DNA from 2 places in the Myroides odoratimimus genome. Region 1 is predicted to be linked to the other one. Evidence: riboswitches for the same ligand, from Rfam matches in the RefSeq annotation. Region 1 holds a riboswitch; the other holds the start of a gene.
The links. A riboswitch is a leader RNA that binds a small molecule or an ion and turns the genes downstream of it on or off. The one in region 1 is predicted to bind cobalamin.

Region 1 (8,525 bases):
TACCAAGGGGCAAATGCTGAGGCGGTAATGAAGAGTGTAATTATTCCATTAGAAGAACAGATTAATGGAGTAGAGAATATGGCGTATATGAACTCAAAGGCGAGTAATGATGGTTCGGCTGTTATTACCATTACTTTTACACAAGGAGCAGATGCTGACATGGCAGCTGTGAACGTGCAGAACCGTGTGAGCCAAGCCATGAGTCAATTGCCAGAAGAGGTAATAAAACAAGGGGTGACTACAACCAAGAGATTGAGTAGTGAGATATTCAGTTTCTTAATGTATAGCTCTGATAGTAGATATGATCAGGCATTCTTAGAGAACTATGCTCGTATCAATATTCTACCTAAGATCAAGCGTATCAATGGAGTAGGGGATGCCTCTATCTATGGAGGGCGTGAGTACAGTATGCGTATCTGGTTAAAGCCAAATGCAATGGCTTCTTACGGACTTACACCAAGTGATATCGTACAAGCGTTACAAGAGCAAAACGTAGAGGCAGCACCAGGTAAGGTAGGAGAGAATAGCAGACAGAGTTTTCAGTATGCTTTAAAATACACAGGTCGATTAGAAACGCCAGAAGAGTTCGGAGATATTATTATCCGTTCTAATGGTACAGGTAAGATATTGCGTCTAAGTGATGTGGCAGAGATAGACTTAGGAGCCTACTCGTATGCGATGACCATGACTGCTTATAAACAGCACGGTACTTATATCGCGGTAAATCAGGTGGCAGGGTCTAATGCCCATGAGATTATTAAGCAATGTGAAGAATTATTAAAAGAAGCAGAAAAAGACTTGCCTGCGGGGGCGAAATTCGAAGTATATGCGAATTCTAATGATTTCTTATTAGCCTCTATTGATAAATTGATAGCGACTTTAATAGAAGCATTTGTATTAGTGTTCATAGTAGTATTAGTGTTCTTACAGGATTGGCGTTCTACTTTGATACCAGCTATAGCGGTACCAGTAGCTATCGTAGGTACGTTCTTTTTCTTGAATCTATTTGGCTTCTCTATTAACTTGTTGACTCTTTTTGCTCTAGTACTGTCCATCGGTATTGTGGTGGACGATGCCATCATCGTAGTAGAGGCAGTACATGCCAAACTATATGAAGGAGCAGAGACAGCGAAGAAGGCTACAGTGAGTGCCATGAGTGAGTTGACTACTGCTATTATTTCGATTACGTTAGTGATGTCAGCTGTATTCGTACCCGTTACATTTATCGAAGGATCTGTAGGGGTGTTTTATAAAGAATTTGGTATCACATTAGCTGTCGCTATTTTGATTTCGGCTATTAATGCCTTGACACTGAGTCCTGCGCTATGTGCTATTATGTTGAAACCTGAGTCAGGTATACACGAGGAGAAAAGAGGTTTTGTCAATAGATTTAAATCTGCTTTTAATAGTTCATTTGACAGAATGACTAATCGCTATGTAGGTGTATTGGGCTTCTTGAATAAGAATAAATGGTTGTCGTTAGGAAGTATCGTTGTATTTGGTGCCTTGTTTGTATTCTTAACGAAAACGACACCAACGGGATTTGTTCCTAATGAGGATAGTGCTTCTATCTATGGTAATATTATCTTAGCTCCTTCTACTTCTCTTGAAGAGACTGAGCGTATCTCTAACGAGATAGATAGTATCGCGATGAGTATACCTGAGGTAAAGTTCACTTCACGACTAGCAGGTATGGACTTCTTCAGTGGGAATGGTAGTTCGTATGCTGTAGAGTTCATTAAGTTAAAACACTGGAAAGATCGCCCAAATCCAGAACAAAATATTCACAGTGTAGTAGGACAGTTATTTGCTAAGACAGCGCATATTAAGGATGCTAATGTGGTATTCTTTGCAGCACCTACACTACAAGGATTTGGTAACAGTTCAGGATTCGAAGTACAGTTACAAGATAAGACTGGTGGAGATTATAAGAAGTTTGAAGAAATAATAGGAGGATTCTTAGGAGCGTTAAATCAACGTCCTGAGATTATGTATGCCACTTCGTCTTTTAATACGAACTTCCCACAGTATGAAGTGTCTGTCAATGTAGCAAAAGCAAAAGAGGCAGGGGTAGGGGTAACAGAGATTCTGACTACACTACAAGGGTATTTAGGAGGTATTTATGCAACGAACTTTAACCGCTTCGGTAAGCAGTATAAGGTGATGATACAAGCAGATCCTAATTTCCGTGAGAATAAAGAGGCTATCGATAAACTATATGTGAAGAATGAGCAAGGAGTAATGTCTCCTATCACAGCCTTCATTGATCTGAAGAAAGTGTACAGTCCAGAGTTCTTGACGCGCTTTAATTTGTTTAACTCAGCTTTCGTGAATGGTAGCCCTAATCCAGGTTTTAGTTCTGGAGATGCTATACGTGCGATAGAAGAAGTAGCAGCACAGACTTTACCACAAGGGTATGGTTTTGAGTATTCAGGATTGTCTAGAGAAGAGAGCGGTAGTGGTAATCAGACTGTTATTATTTTTGTGCTGTCTATCTTATTCGTTTACTTCTTATTAAGTGCTCAGTTTAAGAGTTATATACTTCCATTGGCAGTGTTGTTCTCTTTACCGATAGGATTAGCAGGAGCTTTTATCTTCGCTAAGCTATTCGGAATAGAAAATAATATATTCTTACAGATTAGTTTGATTATGTTGATTGGTTTATTAGCGAAGAATGCTATTCTGATTGTAGAGTTTGCGCTACAGAGACGACAGTCAGGTCAGACTATTGCAGCGGCTGCTATAGAAGGAGCGCGTATTCGTCTAAGACCTATTCTGATGACTTCGTTTGCTTTCATATTTGGATTATTACCACTGATGATGGCGACAGGAGCAGGAGCATTGAGTAATAAATCAATTGGTACAGCTGCGGTAGGAGGAATGTTGATTGGTACGCTGATCGGGGTATTAGTTATTCCTTCATTATTTGTTGTGTTCCAGGCGTTACAAGAGAAAATAAGTGGAGCTCCTGTATTAGAAGAACAAGAGTAAGTGTAATTATAAAGTGAGAAATGTATAAGTGTATCTAAGGGTGCACTTATACGTTACACAATGACTTAAGTCAATGCGATAAATCAGAAGAATCATGAAATGGACATATAAAATATATATAGGTGCTCTGGCTATGGGGATGTTGGCCTCATGCCAATCCACACAGAGTTATCAGCACTTAGATATTGCTGCAAAAGAGCTTTATCGAAATACCCAAGAAGGGGACACATTAAGTATAGGCATGATGCCTTGGCAAACTTTGTTTAAAGATGCAAAGCTACAAGAGCTAATAACAGAAGGAATAGAAAATAACTTAGACCTAAAGATAGGGATAGAAAGGCTACATGCTTCAGAGGCGTTATTAAAACAATCTAAAGCTGCGTTCTTACCTGACTTAAGTATAGGTGGAGGAGTGAAAAGATCAAGATTATCTTATCCTCAGGGGTTTGGTTTTGTAAAGAATGCGACACAGTATGATGTATTCGCTAATACTTCTTGGGAGATAGATGTATGGGGAAAATTAGCGAGTAGTAAGCGTGCTGCTTACTATAGAATGCTTCAGTCTGATGCAGGACAAAAGGCTGTGCAGACTCAGATAGTCGCTCAGATAGCAGATTATTATTACCAATTATTGGCGTTAGATCAACAACAAACTATTATCGAAAAGACGATAGTGAATAGAAAAGTAGATGTTGAAACAATGCAAAAGTTGAAGGAGTCAAGTGTAGTAACAGGTGCGGCTGTGGTACAGAGTGAAGCTAACTACTATGACGCTGAGGCTACACTACCTGGTGTGAAACGCCAAATCAGAGAAGTAGAAAATGCATTGAATGTTCTATTAGGGAAACCTGTAGGTACAATAGATAGAGCTAACTTAACTGTACAAGAACTACCAATAGAACCAAGTATAGGGATACCTGCACATCTATTAAAGAATAGGCCTGATGTGATGGCAGCTGAGTATGAGTTGGCAGCGTATTTTGAAGATGTGAATGCGGCTAAGAGAGTATTCTACCCTTCATTAAATATCACAGGAGGAGCGGGATTCTCTAGTTATGAGTTTAAAGATTGGTTTACTTCTACAGGATTGTTTGCTAATATAGCAGGGGGCTTATTACAGCCTATCTTTAATAAAAGACAAAACAAAACGAGGTTAGAGATAGCGAAAGCGAGTTATCAAGAGAAAGCGTACAACTTTCAAAAAACTATGTTAGTAGCAGGGCAAGAGGTCTCTGATGCACTATATGCTTATGAGATGGCAGGAGAGCAACTGACTATGAGACAACAACAAGTGGATAAGTTAGCCTTAGCTGTTGATTATACAAAGAAGTTATTAGTGTATCATTCATCAACGAATTATACAGATGTATTGACTTCAGAACAAGCACACCTTTATGCACAATTAGCACATAGTAATGATCAGCTATTAGAATGGCAAGCCATTATTAAGCTTTATAAAGCATTAGGAGGAGGTTGGAGAGAATAATTTTTTCCATTTATATATAGAGTAATGAAAGTGATACTATAGGGAGAACAATCTTTATAGTAGATTATTAATTACTTGACTCAATCTGTTCGTCGGCATTTTACTTTTAGATAGTTAATCATCGTGCTAATTTGGAAACTATTTATAAAACTGGATTATGTCAATAGATTGAGTCTTTCTAGACAAATAATCTTTGTCGATTTTTTACTACTTTTTAATTGAGAGAGCCACATCGTGAGATGTGGCTTTTTTGTTTTAATTGATTTCTTTTAATATTTAAAAAGAAATGTTGTGAGTGTTCTTAATTTCTCTCATCACAAAAGAACTATGTGTACTTCCTATACTATCTACCATGGCTAATTTATTAAATACAAAGTCTTGGTAATGCTTCATATCATTAGCATATACTTTTAGGATAAAGTCAAAATCTCCTGATATATTATAACATTCAACAACTTCATCTATAAGCATAATATCTTCAACAAACTTGTTATTGATAAGGCGCTCATGTTGTTTAAGTTTAATATTACAGAATACAATAAAGCCTTTATTTAGCTTTTCAGCATCTATTAAAGCGATATATTTCTTTATAAAGCCTTCTTTTTCTAGTCGTTTTATTCTTTCAAAAACTGGAGTAGCAGATAGGTTTACTTGTTGAGCAATCTCTTTTGTAGTCAGATTAGAGTTGTCACATAGTATTCGAAGTAGTTTTAAATCTGTCTCGTCTAGGTTATGCATTAGAATAATATTTTGTTTTAGTGGTACCAAATGTAGTGATAATAGAATTAAAATCTGTTTAAATTATTATTATGGTTATTTGTTCTTAATTGTTGAATATGTAATGTGTTTATATTCTTCAATTGTATCTTTGTTTAGAATTAATGAATTGTTCTTAAAATACTTCATCAGGCGAAAATAGGTTTTACTTAACTGTAGATTAAAAGGGAATCGTGTGAGAATCACGAACTGTCGCGCAACTGTAAGTAACATTGAATATACTAGTCATATTATGCTCACTGATATAAAATCGGGAAGGGCGATTAGTGTAGTTATAAGTCAGGAGACCTGCCATTTTTGAATTGACAATGCTTTCGCGGTAAAGAGCTATAGTCAGGTTTGATGCTATGATGTGCTGTTTCTATGTTATATAGAAGTAGTATTGTATAGCTATTCCTTATCTATTAGAGTTTCCCCACTACCGCGTAATGCATTAGGAAGAGAGAACTTTTTAAGTGATTAATTAACCATTTTAAAAAGTTGTGAAAATGCAAACACAAGTATTAGGCTATCCGCGTATTGGTGGCCAAAGAGAGCTGAAAAAAGCAAATGAACAGTATTGGGCTGAGAAAATTGAAAGAGAAGAGTTAGAGCAGGTTGCGCAAGCTATTCGTCATCAAAATTGGCAATTACAAAAGACAGCAGGTATTACATTAATTCCTTCTAATGACTTTTCATTTTATGATCAGGTATTGGATTGGAGTTTAACCTTAGGAGCTATTCCTAAAAGGTATCAGCCTCTCCGTACAAATGAAGGTCTGTCTTTACTAGATTTATACTTCGCGATGGCTAGAGGGTATCAAAAAGGTGGATTTGATATTACTGCTATGGAAATGACAAAATGGTTTGATACTAACTATCACTATATCGTACCGGAGTTTTATAAAGGACAGCAGTTTGAATTAACTTCACTAAAGGTAGTAGAGGAATATAAAGAAGCAAAGAAGATTGGTATAGAGACTAAGCCCGTTATCTTAAGTCTTGTTTCTTATTTGCTATTAGGTAAGGCAAAAGAACAAGATTTCAATGTATTAAGCTTAGTAGATAGTTTGTTACCTGTATATCTTGAAATAATAAAACGTCTGACAGATGAAGGAGTTCAATACATTCAAATTGATGAACCTTTTCTAGTGCTTGACTTGACAGAAGAACAGAAAAAAGCAATCACATCGTTTTACAATATTATACAATCTTCTTTTCCAGATCTTAAGGTAATTGTAGCTACTTACTTTGGAGGATTAGAAGATAATGCTTCGTTGGCATTGGCATTACCAGTAGAAGTATTGCATATTGATCTAGTGCGTAATGAAGAGCAGCTAGAAGAGATACTTAATAAGGCTCCGTCTAGTTTAAAGTTGTCACTAGGTGTAGTGGATGGTCGTAATATTTGGAAGAACGATTATGAACAATCATTAACATTGATAGATAAAGCTATTGAGCGAAGAGGGAAAGAGAAAATCATCATAGCGACATCGTGTTCATTACTTCACAGCCCTATTGATTTAGAAGGAGAAGTGAAATTAACAACAGAAATCAAGCAATGGCTCGCTTTTGCTAAACAAAAGGTTCAGGAAGTAGTAGATTTAGCTAAGTTAGCGAGTGTTGCAGATAGAGAGGGGGTATCAGCTTATCAAGAGAATAAAATAGCTCAACACGATAAACGTACATCTACGCTTATACATCATGAAGCAGTAAAAAGACGCGTACAAGGAATTACAGAGCAAGATGCACAAAGAAAAGCTCCGTTTAGTACGAGACAACCCTTACAACATAAAGCATTAGACCTGCCTTTATTTCCAACGACAACAATAGGTTCGTTCCCACAGACGAAAGAAGTAAGACAGTGGAGAGCTAAGTTTAAAAAGGGAGAGCTTACAGCACAGCAGTATGAAGATTTATTAAAACAAGAGACGGCTAGAGCTATACAATGGCAAGAAGAAATCGGTCTAGATGTATTAGTACATGGAGAATTTGAACGCAATGATATGGTGGAGTACTTCGGAGAACAATTAGAAGGATTTACATTTACTCAGAATGGTTGGGTACAGAGTTATGGAAGTAGATGTGTGAAACCTCCTGTTATTTATGGAGATGTGTATCGCAGTAAGCCATTAACGGTATTCTGGTCTGCTTATGCACAATCATTGACTAAGCAAAAGGTAAAAGGAATGTTGACAGGTCCAGTGACGATATTACAGTGGTCCTTTGTACGAAATGATATTCCTAGGTCTGAGACCTGTACTCAAATAGCTTTAGCAATTAGAGATGAAGTAGTAGATTTAGAAAGTGCTAATATTGAAATCATCCAGATTGATGAACCTGCAATAAGAGAAGGCTTACCATTGCGTAAAGCAGCCTGGGATAGTTATTTGGATTGGGCTGTTAGAGCATTTAGAATTTCTGCTTCAGGAGTGAAGAATGAGACACAGATTCATACTCATATGTGTTATTCTGAGTTTAACGATATTATACAGCATATTGCAGCTATGGATGCAGATGTGATTACGATAGAGTGTTCTCGTTCACAGATGGATTTATTAGATGCTTTTGCAGCATTTAAATACCCAAATGAGATTGGACCAGGAGTATATGATATTCACTCTCCACGTGTACCTACAGAAGAAGAAATGTTGTATCTAATTAAAAAGGCAGAAAACTATATACCAACAAAACAATTATGGGTAAACCCTGACTGTGGATTAAAAACGCGTCATTGGGAAGAGACTGAAAAAGCGCTTATAGCGATGGTGAATGTCTCTAAAAAACTGAGAGAAGAAAGTTTAGTAGAAGCTATTTAATAGAATAAGGCTCTTGTTGATCAACAAGAGCCTTATTCTATTATTTTAGTTAGAAAGATAGACGAATGATTCTATCTAATTTATCCTTGTCTATATGAGGAGAGAATTCATTGTATAATTCATGCTTAAGTAGTGATACGATAGCAAAGAAATCTGAAGTAAGCGTTAAGTAGTATTGTTCTACTTTTTCTATTGATTGGTTTTCTGCTATTTTGATCTGATGACTTTCAGTCATTAGATTACCTACGTGAACTAAGATTTTATCAAAAGTCTCTGCTGAGGTATGCATTTGAAGAAAACCAAACTCAAAGATCAGATCGTGTAGGTTATTCACTTCTTTCTCTATTTTCTTACCTGTAGATAAGTGTGGACTAAGTGATTCTCGTTGTAAGATCGTGTTTAGCTGAGTCAAGAATTGAAAGAAAACTTCTTGTTTCTTTTCAAATACTAATAAGTGACGTTCTCTAGACTCT
Region 2 (8,525 bases), 1.4 Mb from region 1:
ATAGACGCTCTGTTCATTCCCATATTACCTTCATTAAGCAGGTAAAAACCACTGAATTTATTAGTGGAAACAGGAATAGATACTTGTGAACTATCGGATAAGAATATCATCTCATCTTTGCGACAACTTACTAATGTTAGTAATGCTAAAGCAAGGAATATTATTTTATTTAATTTCATAGGTCAAAACTTAAAGTGAAACGGAAGTTACGTCCAGGCATTGGGAAGTTACTCACAACTTCATAATATTGATTAGCAATATTGTTTGCCTCTATGCTTGCTTTAAAGTGGTATTGTCGCCATTTAAAGCTTTTAAGTAAGGAGATATCATGCGTATACCAAGGCTGTATTTCATTTCGCTTGATATTGTTTTTGTTTCCATTATAGCGTTCTCCTACATAAATAAAGCTATAGTTAAGCCCCCAATCTTTATAATCTAGACTAACAATAGATGACCCTGAATGCCAAGGAGCATAAGGTATCTGATCTCCGTAATAAGAAGGCGTCCCATATAGTGTCTTGCTTTTGTCTTTGGCAACCGTATATTCATAAGTTAGATTTACTCCTAACTTTAAGTCCTCCATGATTTTTAGGGTAGTACCTAAGTTAGTTTCTATTCCGTAGTTCTCTACTTTACCTAGATTAGTCATCATCCATCTCATCATACTAGAAGTAGGAGTAGCGATAATCTTATCTGTAATATTAGCATAATAAGATTCAACAGACAGATGTACTTCTTCAAAAAGAGACTGTTGAAACTGTTTGTTATAAGTAAAACCTAAGTTAACCTGTCTAGATGCTTCAGGCTTTAAGTTAGCTGTACCTAATTGGGTATAATAAAGGTCATTAAATGTAGGTAGTCTATAAATATACTTATAGAATGAATGAATGACTAAATTCTCATTGTCCCATGGTTTATAGCTTAGGAACACAGAAGGTGCCCAAAACTGACGATCAGGTGCCTCAAAGTTATAACGTACTTTCTCTTTTGTAAATGTTCCTAGTATATTAGCCTGAGCCTTTACTTTACCTAGATTTACAGAAGTAGCAAGTGAAGTCAAGAATGTATAGCGTTCTGGATAAGAGAACGGAGTTCCTTGACCCTTACGTGTTGCGTTTAACTTATTGTATTGTAAATCTGTAGATAAAGACACATCCCATATATCAGTAAGCTTGTACAGGTGTGCTGCAGATAGATAATATTCTTGTTGAAAATAAGTATTGTCAAACTGTGGATTATAAGTTACCTCTTCTCCTTCGAAGCCTACCGTCTTACGCGATAAGTAATGCATTTCATCATAAGCATATTTTCCTTTGAGTTGGAATTGATATCTGTCTGAAACAAATCTAGTCCATTCTCCTTGTGCCATGAAGTTTTTGTCTTGTTGACGTTCATTGATATTCTCTGTTTCAAGAGTAACATCACTTTTCTTAATAACAGCACCAGGTAGTCCTCTATCTGATTGATAGTAATATAAATTAGCTTGCCAAGTATCTTTATCTGTTTTTCCAAACCATGTATTCTCTATTCGATACGCCTCTATATCACTATTCTGCCTATGACCAATAGTATCATAAGCTACAGAACCATCTATATTATGGCGTTTTTGTCTGAATTTATAATCACCATTAGAATAGATGTATTCAGCACTGATAGAGGTGCTAATATTGTTGTTTACTTTGATATCTGTGCGTACAGAAGGGTTGACTAATTGGATAGAACCAGCCTTGTATTTAGCTGATATATTTATGTCCTTTCCTTTTTGGAAGACAGGTTTTTTAGTTTGTAGATATACAGTAGAAGCAGACGCAAACTCTTTAGCAGATTGGAAGATGGCACTGCGCTGACCATTATATAGTGTTACAGTCTCAATATTATCTAAAGAGAACTTACCTAAGTCGTATGCACCCGAGCAAGTACATCTTGTGAGATATAATTATTCTTCTACAACGTTTGAGTTTAATGTTTTATAGTTATGAGGATATAAATCTGTAATGTTCTTGTGGTTGATAGATTGAATATTTTCTAGAACATATTTAAGCCATTGGTATGGATTAATATCGTGCTTTTTGCAGTTAGCAAAAAACGTATACGCCATAGCCGCCCTTTGAGCTGCATCGTGTGATCCTGCAAAGAGATAGTTTTTACGTCCAATAGCTACTGGTCTAATTACATTTTCAATGAGATTATTGTCTATCTGTAAGTTTCCATCATATAAGTACGCACTAAGATTATCCCATCTAGTTTGTGAGTAAGCAAAAGCTTTACCTATTTGACTTTTAGGAAGTACGAGTTTCATTTGAACAAACATATATTTACCCAGTTCATTGATGATTGGTAAGCTTTGTTCTAATCGAAGTTCTTTAATTTGCTCTGGGGTTAAGTTTTGTTCTTTTGCTTTTCTTTCTACAGCATATAGTTTTTGTATTTCTACAAGTACATGCTGTGCTTTTGTCTTATCATTGTCAAGAGCTCTTTCAAACTCACGACGAGCGTGTGCCCAACAGCCCAGATGAACTACACCAGACTTAGCTCCATAGGCTTTGTATCCGCTATAACCATCGGTTTGCAGATATCCTTTGAAGTTTTCTAATACAGGTAGTGCAGCGCTACCACTACGTGTGGGACTGTAATTGAACATTACGAGTTTGGATATAGGTGCGTGATACACCCAATAATACCCAAGATGAGATTTATCTTTCTTTTTCTCATCTAAGACTTTGATGGTGGTTTCATCAACTTGAAGATATCCTTCATTTTTGATGTCCAGCAGAAGCTTTTCATATAGTGGTTTTAAAGCATCTATACATTGAGCTGCCCAGCCATCTATAGTAGAAGAAGCTATATCGATATTTTCTCTTGAAAAGCGTTGCTTCTGTCTATATAGCGGAAGGTGATCTACGTATTTGTCAACAAGTATTGTAGATAATAATCCTTCAGAAGGTATTCCTTTATCTATAATTCGCTCTGGAAGCAGTGCAATACTGATTTGCGTATTGTCTTTGTCTTTCGTGGCGTATTTATATCGGATGTAACGTTTTATTTTAAAGTAACCTGGAACATAATCTAAGACATCTGTAGTTTCTTTACCAATGCAAATCTTATCAGATAAATCTCCCTCTGGGTAGATTTCTATTTCTTCTACAGGTAAATGATCGGGTAGTTTAGCTCTTCCTGGATGTTTTTTCTTCTGACGAGAATAAGTGATCTCTTGTTTGATTACTTCTTCTTGTTCTTCCAGGACTGCTTGCTGAACCTCTAAAGGTAACTGTGTTTGATTAGGGTCTTCGAAACGCTCGCGTTTTTGTCCAAATTGCATGCGTCGTAAAAGATCTACTAAGCGTTGGAGTTCTTGCTTTTCTTGTTCTAGCTGAGATGTCTTTTGCTCTAACTTAGATGTCTTTTGCTCTAACTTAGTATTTATTTTGTCTTGTTTGGAAATAGTCTTAGACTGCTTTTTTATAAGCGCCAAAAGTTGTTCTTTCGATAAGTTTTCTAAGTCTATTTCCATGAAGTAAAAATACGTCAAAAGCCCAGAATATACAAGGTTTTAACCTGTTTTACTTCAATAAAAAACGCCTTTTTTGGTTACTTTTGATAACCTGGATTCCCTCTATCATCAGTACTAAATCAGTCCAACTTATTTGAGCTTTACTATGCGTGGGAAAAGCAAAAGTTCCTTGTTCTAAGCGCTTGTGGTATAGTACAAAGCCTCCTGCTTCCCAATGCAAGAGCTTCATTTGATTACAGCGTCTATTGATAAATATATAGACACTTCCACTATGAGCTACTTGATTAAGTTCATTCTGGACAAGTCCACAAAGGCTATCAAAACTCTTGCGCATATCACAAGCTTGTCTATACAAATGAAATTGATTAGAACTACTCAAACTAAACATTACACTAAGTTTACTAATGAATATAGTTCACTAAGATTATCCGTTTGTAGACGTAACTTTACACCATTGGGATATACTATCTCATATTCCTGAGTATTGATGACTTGACCTTTTGTTACAGTTATAAAATTATTGTCTAATTGCGTTGACTCTGACTTTGCCTTATACTTAACCACCCAATAACTAAAGGTTGCTAATTTAATTCCGACACTTTCACAGTATCTTGATTGCGTTAATCCACTTGTTTTCCAATCCTCTACATGAGAGTACATTATTTCTTGTTTGCTCATCTCTTTATTATTTCAAGCAAACTTACTACCTTACGTTAGCTTATGAAATATGGGCTTGGTCGGGTGGATACCCTAAGTCTACGATTCCATTCTGCGCATTGCCTACTTGTACCCCGTTATAAAATACTCCTACGTGATGAGTACCCATATTACGAACGTCTACAGTCTTTAGCCCTCCCATACCACCATAATCTTTGATCTTCACTCCTGCGAAGTATCGTAGAGCATCAGCTACGCTATAACTATTAAGGCGTTGAAGTTTAGCTCCGTCTAGTGTCTGTACAGGTATAAGATCTCGAAAGACTTCTTTTTGTATCACGATCTCATTTAGAGCAGTGATACTGTCTTTAGGTGTCTGCGCATATATAGCAGTATTCGCCATACATAACACAGTGGTTAGTACTAGTAATTTTGTTTTTGTCATATTAGTTTTTGGCTAGTTGATTTTGACATTTGGAGTAGATATAAATGCGTCAAAATCATTGTTGCCAATGACTATATCATAGAACGCCTTATGTTTCATCCCCCGAAAACATCAAAACTTATTTTAGAATGGCAGGTATTCTGACTTACTCATAACGAATATCCTTCCCATCTATGCGACAGTGGATAACTAGATTCGTTATTATTTATGAGCTTACAGCAGCGGGTCTGTTTAGGATTTTCACCTAATTCCCTTTTTCATATCACAGTGATAACCAGTCTGATTACAAATATATAAAAAAAGCTTAATGGAAAGTATTTATTCTGTTAATGGTATTTTATTATAGAATCTTTAAAAATTATTCCAAAAAGGCAAGTGAGATTGATAAGTCTTTAAAGCTTGCTTATTCATTTCAGCCTCTAGATTAGGATAGACACGCATTCCTCTTTTGCCTTCTTTTTGTTCGGTAGAGATGATATTAAGTTTAGCTAATTCTTCTTTGGGGTATAGAAAGTACCCTTGTTGAGTAGATATAATAAAATAGTCAAAATCATCTTTAATATGATAAGGAATAGTCTTCCCTTCATAATCACGTTGCCAAATGGCTACGAAATAACCTACCTTTTTAGGTGTTACTTTAGCTTCTCTATATATAAATTTCTTATCATTTAGAGTAAAAGTACAAGCGTTATAATCATTTTTCTCTATACCCCACTGTATATCTGAGATACTAGTAGATATACAGTTTCCTAATATTTTATTTAGTTGTTCTATATAGTAATGAGGTAGCATTTAATGATATTTATCTATCGTTTTATTATGTTTATAAATGATTGGCATTAGAAAATTTAAACTCTTTTATTTCATATTATTTTTCTACTGTAAGTGCTTTATAGTTAAAAAACTCTTCAGTTATATATTCATTGTGATTTATTTTCTTAGTATATGTTGGATAATTATCTTTATTATATTGATATTCCTTGGTCTCTATGGGATAGAAAACACCTTTATATGTCTTTATATTGTTAGAAGGGGTATAGTTATATCTAATAGGAGAAAATGCAGTACGATATTCTAATACTGATAAGTTTAAAGGCATATCCTTAAAGGGATTATATGCTTCATCATATGTAAATTCTTCTCTTGGTAGAGTAGAACCCTCTAATTTGACACTGGTTACATTGCCTTTTGTATCATATAAGTATTCTATATTACTTTTATTTTCTGAAGCTATAGGATATACATAGTAAATTTGATTATTACTGTTCGTTTTGTATTCATAGTTAGAGTTGCTATACTTATTCGAAAGTACTTTAGTTAAGATTCCTTTGTCATTGTATACTAAAGCATCATCTTCTTTGATTTTTCCTAATGAATCTTTTTCTATTAAATGAAGAAGCTTGTTAGAGGTATTATAAGTATAGTTTGTTTCTGACTTATTTAGATAGAATAACTTTTCATATCCTTTCTTCTTAAAATAATCTACAGTATAATGTTTTATTACATTACCATTTTTATTGTATTCAAAAGTTATTTCGGAGATTAAAATATTGTTGTTTTCTGTTGTAATTTTTTTGTAAGATTCTAATACAGTGATTGTTTTGTTGTTTTCAGTTGTATTGTCTGAGGAGCAACTACTTATGCTTATTGCAACTAATAAATAAGTGAAAAAAGTAATATTTCTAATCATAATTTGTAAGTGTTTAGTAAGTCTTAAAGATATACTTTTGTTTGATTACACTTATAGTTAATATGATATCCTCTCGACTTTTTTAATTTATGAATAGAAACAATGAGTAAACTTACTAATCTTATGGAAATTACTACTGTTATTATTTGACAATATAAATAAGTTTGTGTTTTTGTTTGAAAATGTTAATAAGTAATTATTTTATTTTGATTACTTTTAGATTTGTTTAACAATCTATTAAGTGTGTGAATTATGCGTAAACTATTTGTTTTTCTGTTTTTAGCTACTTCTTTAGTAGGGTTTGCTCAGATTAATTTTGAGCCAGGTTATTATGTTGATAATAATGGTAATCGGGTAGAGGGATTGATCAAAAATATTGATTGGATGAATAATCCTACTAGTTTTCTATATAAAGCAGATGAGAATGCTAGAAGTGAGAACATTCTTTTAGCGGATGCTAAAGAGTTCTCTATTCTCAATAAGAGTAAATATGAAAGACATAAAGTTAACGTTGATATTTCAAGTGATAAACTTCAAAATATGACTAGTGATTCTTTACCAATCTACAAGGAAGAAATGGTCTTCTTAAAATTATTAGTAGATGGTAAGGCAAAATTGTATACATACTATAATAATCAGAGTAAATTCTTTTATCAAAAAGAGGATAAAGAGATTATTCCATTAGTATATAAGAAGTATATTAAGGAAAATAGTAAGGTGAGTAAAGAAAATGGAAATATTGCTACTAATGATAGTTATAAACGTCAGTTATGGATGGACGTTAGTTGTAATACTGACTTAAAGAAGAGAATTAAATATTTAGAGTATAAAATTAAACCATTAACGAAGTACTTTCAGGAATATAATAATTGTGAAGGAGATGAAAGACAATTGTTTGAGAAGAAGAAAGACGGCAATAATCTTCATTTAAGTCTGCGTCCACAGGTATCTATTTCTACTTTTGATTTTGATAATAGTGTTAGTAATGAAAGTCATAATTTAGGAAGTAAAGTTGGTTTTGGAGTTGGTGTAGAATTAGAGTATACGCTTCCATTTAATAATAAAAAATGGAGCTTAATAGTAGAACCTACCTTTAAGAATGTGAATTTTAAGGAAAAGGGTGAAGTAGAGATTAAAATGAATTATAATTCTTTTGAACTACCTTTTGGAGTGAGATATTATTTCTTTATTAATGATAAGTCAAGAATATTTATTAATGCTTCTTATCAGTTTAATTTTGCTTCTAGTACAAATATTAAGTTTAGTAAGGCTAACACAGAAGCATATAAAAGTCTGGATGTTAAATCTGCTAATAATGCAGTATTCGGTATTGGTTATAAGTATGATCGATTTATTGTAGAGTATAGAATTAGTACAAAAAGAGATGTATTGAAAGATTATTCATACTGGGATTCATCTTATGGTAATATGTCATTTATTTTGGGATATTCTTTTTTTTAAAAAATGTTGATATATAATGAAATGAACCATCTTATGATGGTTCATTTTTTATTTATACCTCTAGTTCAATTAAAAAGACTTTATGTATTAGAACTTAATCGTGTTCTTTTAGCGTGATACCATCAGCATCTATTTAATAGATATGTACGCTCAGCTTGCACTTTCTTGGAGATTCCTAGGAGATTCCTAGGGGTTTTCTTGCCCAGAAGGTACTTTTGTCGAAGAAAGGTGCAAGAAACCCTCAAGCAATCCCCTAGCAAATCAAATGAAAACGATCATTAGTTTAGAAATAAACACTAATAAGAAATAGATCTTTTATGTACTTATTTTTAAAATAATGATGTGAATATTTGTTTTTCTAAGGAAGTGTTCTATATTTGTAGAACAACATCTACAAATACCAGTGTTATGAAGTATAGTGTATTCATTTTTAGTCTTGTAATAATTGTATCTTTCAGTTCTTGTAAGATTAATCAGAAAGTAGAAGGAGAGAAGGTAGGACGTTGGGTGTTTAAAAGTACAGTCGAGGGAAAGCAGGAGGTACAACGTGGGAAATACGACAATGAGGGTTTTCAGAAAGGGACATGGAGGTATAAGCGAGATGGAAAGCTGTATAAAAAAGAAGTGATACGAGATTCTATAGCTCACACTACTTTTTATCACCCTAATCATAAGGTAGAAGCAATCGGTAAAACGGTATTGGTCAAAACTAATAAAGGTTTACATTATTACTATACAGGATCTTGGTTTATCTATGATAT

Region 2: another riboswitch for cobalamin. It lies ahead of E0Z07_RS06755 (TonB-dependent receptor); the one in region 1 lies ahead of metE (5-methyltetrahydropteroyltriglutamate--homocysteine S-methyltransferase).

The regions. Positions count from the first base shown of each region.
Region 1 is NZ_CP037427.1:82,373-90,897, reverse strand. It holds gene E0Z07_RS00410 (efflux RND transporter permease subunit) at 1-2,991, shown strand, start outside; gene E0Z07_RS00405 (TolC family protein) at 3,086-4,477, shown strand; gene E0Z07_RS00400 (Lrp/AsnC family transcriptional regulator) at 4,754-5,215, opposite strand; cobalamin riboswitch at 5,377-5,564, shown strand; gene metE (5-methyltetrahydropteroyltriglutamate--homocysteine S-methyltransferase) at 5,743-8,052, shown strand; gene E0Z07_RS00390 (hypothetical protein) at 8,102-8,525, opposite strand, start outside.
Region 2 is NZ_CP037427.1:1,465,496-1,474,020, forward strand. It holds gene E0Z07_RS06730 (YncE family protein) at 1-179, opposite strand, end outside; gene E0Z07_RS06735 (outer membrane beta-barrel protein) at 176-1,369, opposite strand; gene E0Z07_RS18215 (hypothetical protein) at 1,638-1,847, shown strand; gene tnpC (IS66 family transposase) at 1,937-3,511, opposite strand; gene tnpB (IS66 family insertion sequence element accessory protein TnpB) at 3,561-3,899, opposite strand; gene tnpA (IS66 family insertion sequence element accessory protein TnpA) at 3,899-4,189, opposite strand; partial or broken gene E0Z07_RS06755 (TonB-dependent receptor) at 4,260-4,613, opposite strand; cobalamin riboswitch at 4,727-4,907, opposite strand; gene E0Z07_RS06760 (MepB family protein) at 4,965-5,405, opposite strand; gene E0Z07_RS06765 (hypothetical protein) at 5,482-6,303, opposite strand; gene E0Z07_RS06770 (outer membrane beta-barrel protein) at 6,556-7,764, shown strand; gene E0Z07_RS06775 (hypothetical protein) at 8,173-8,525, shown strand, end outside.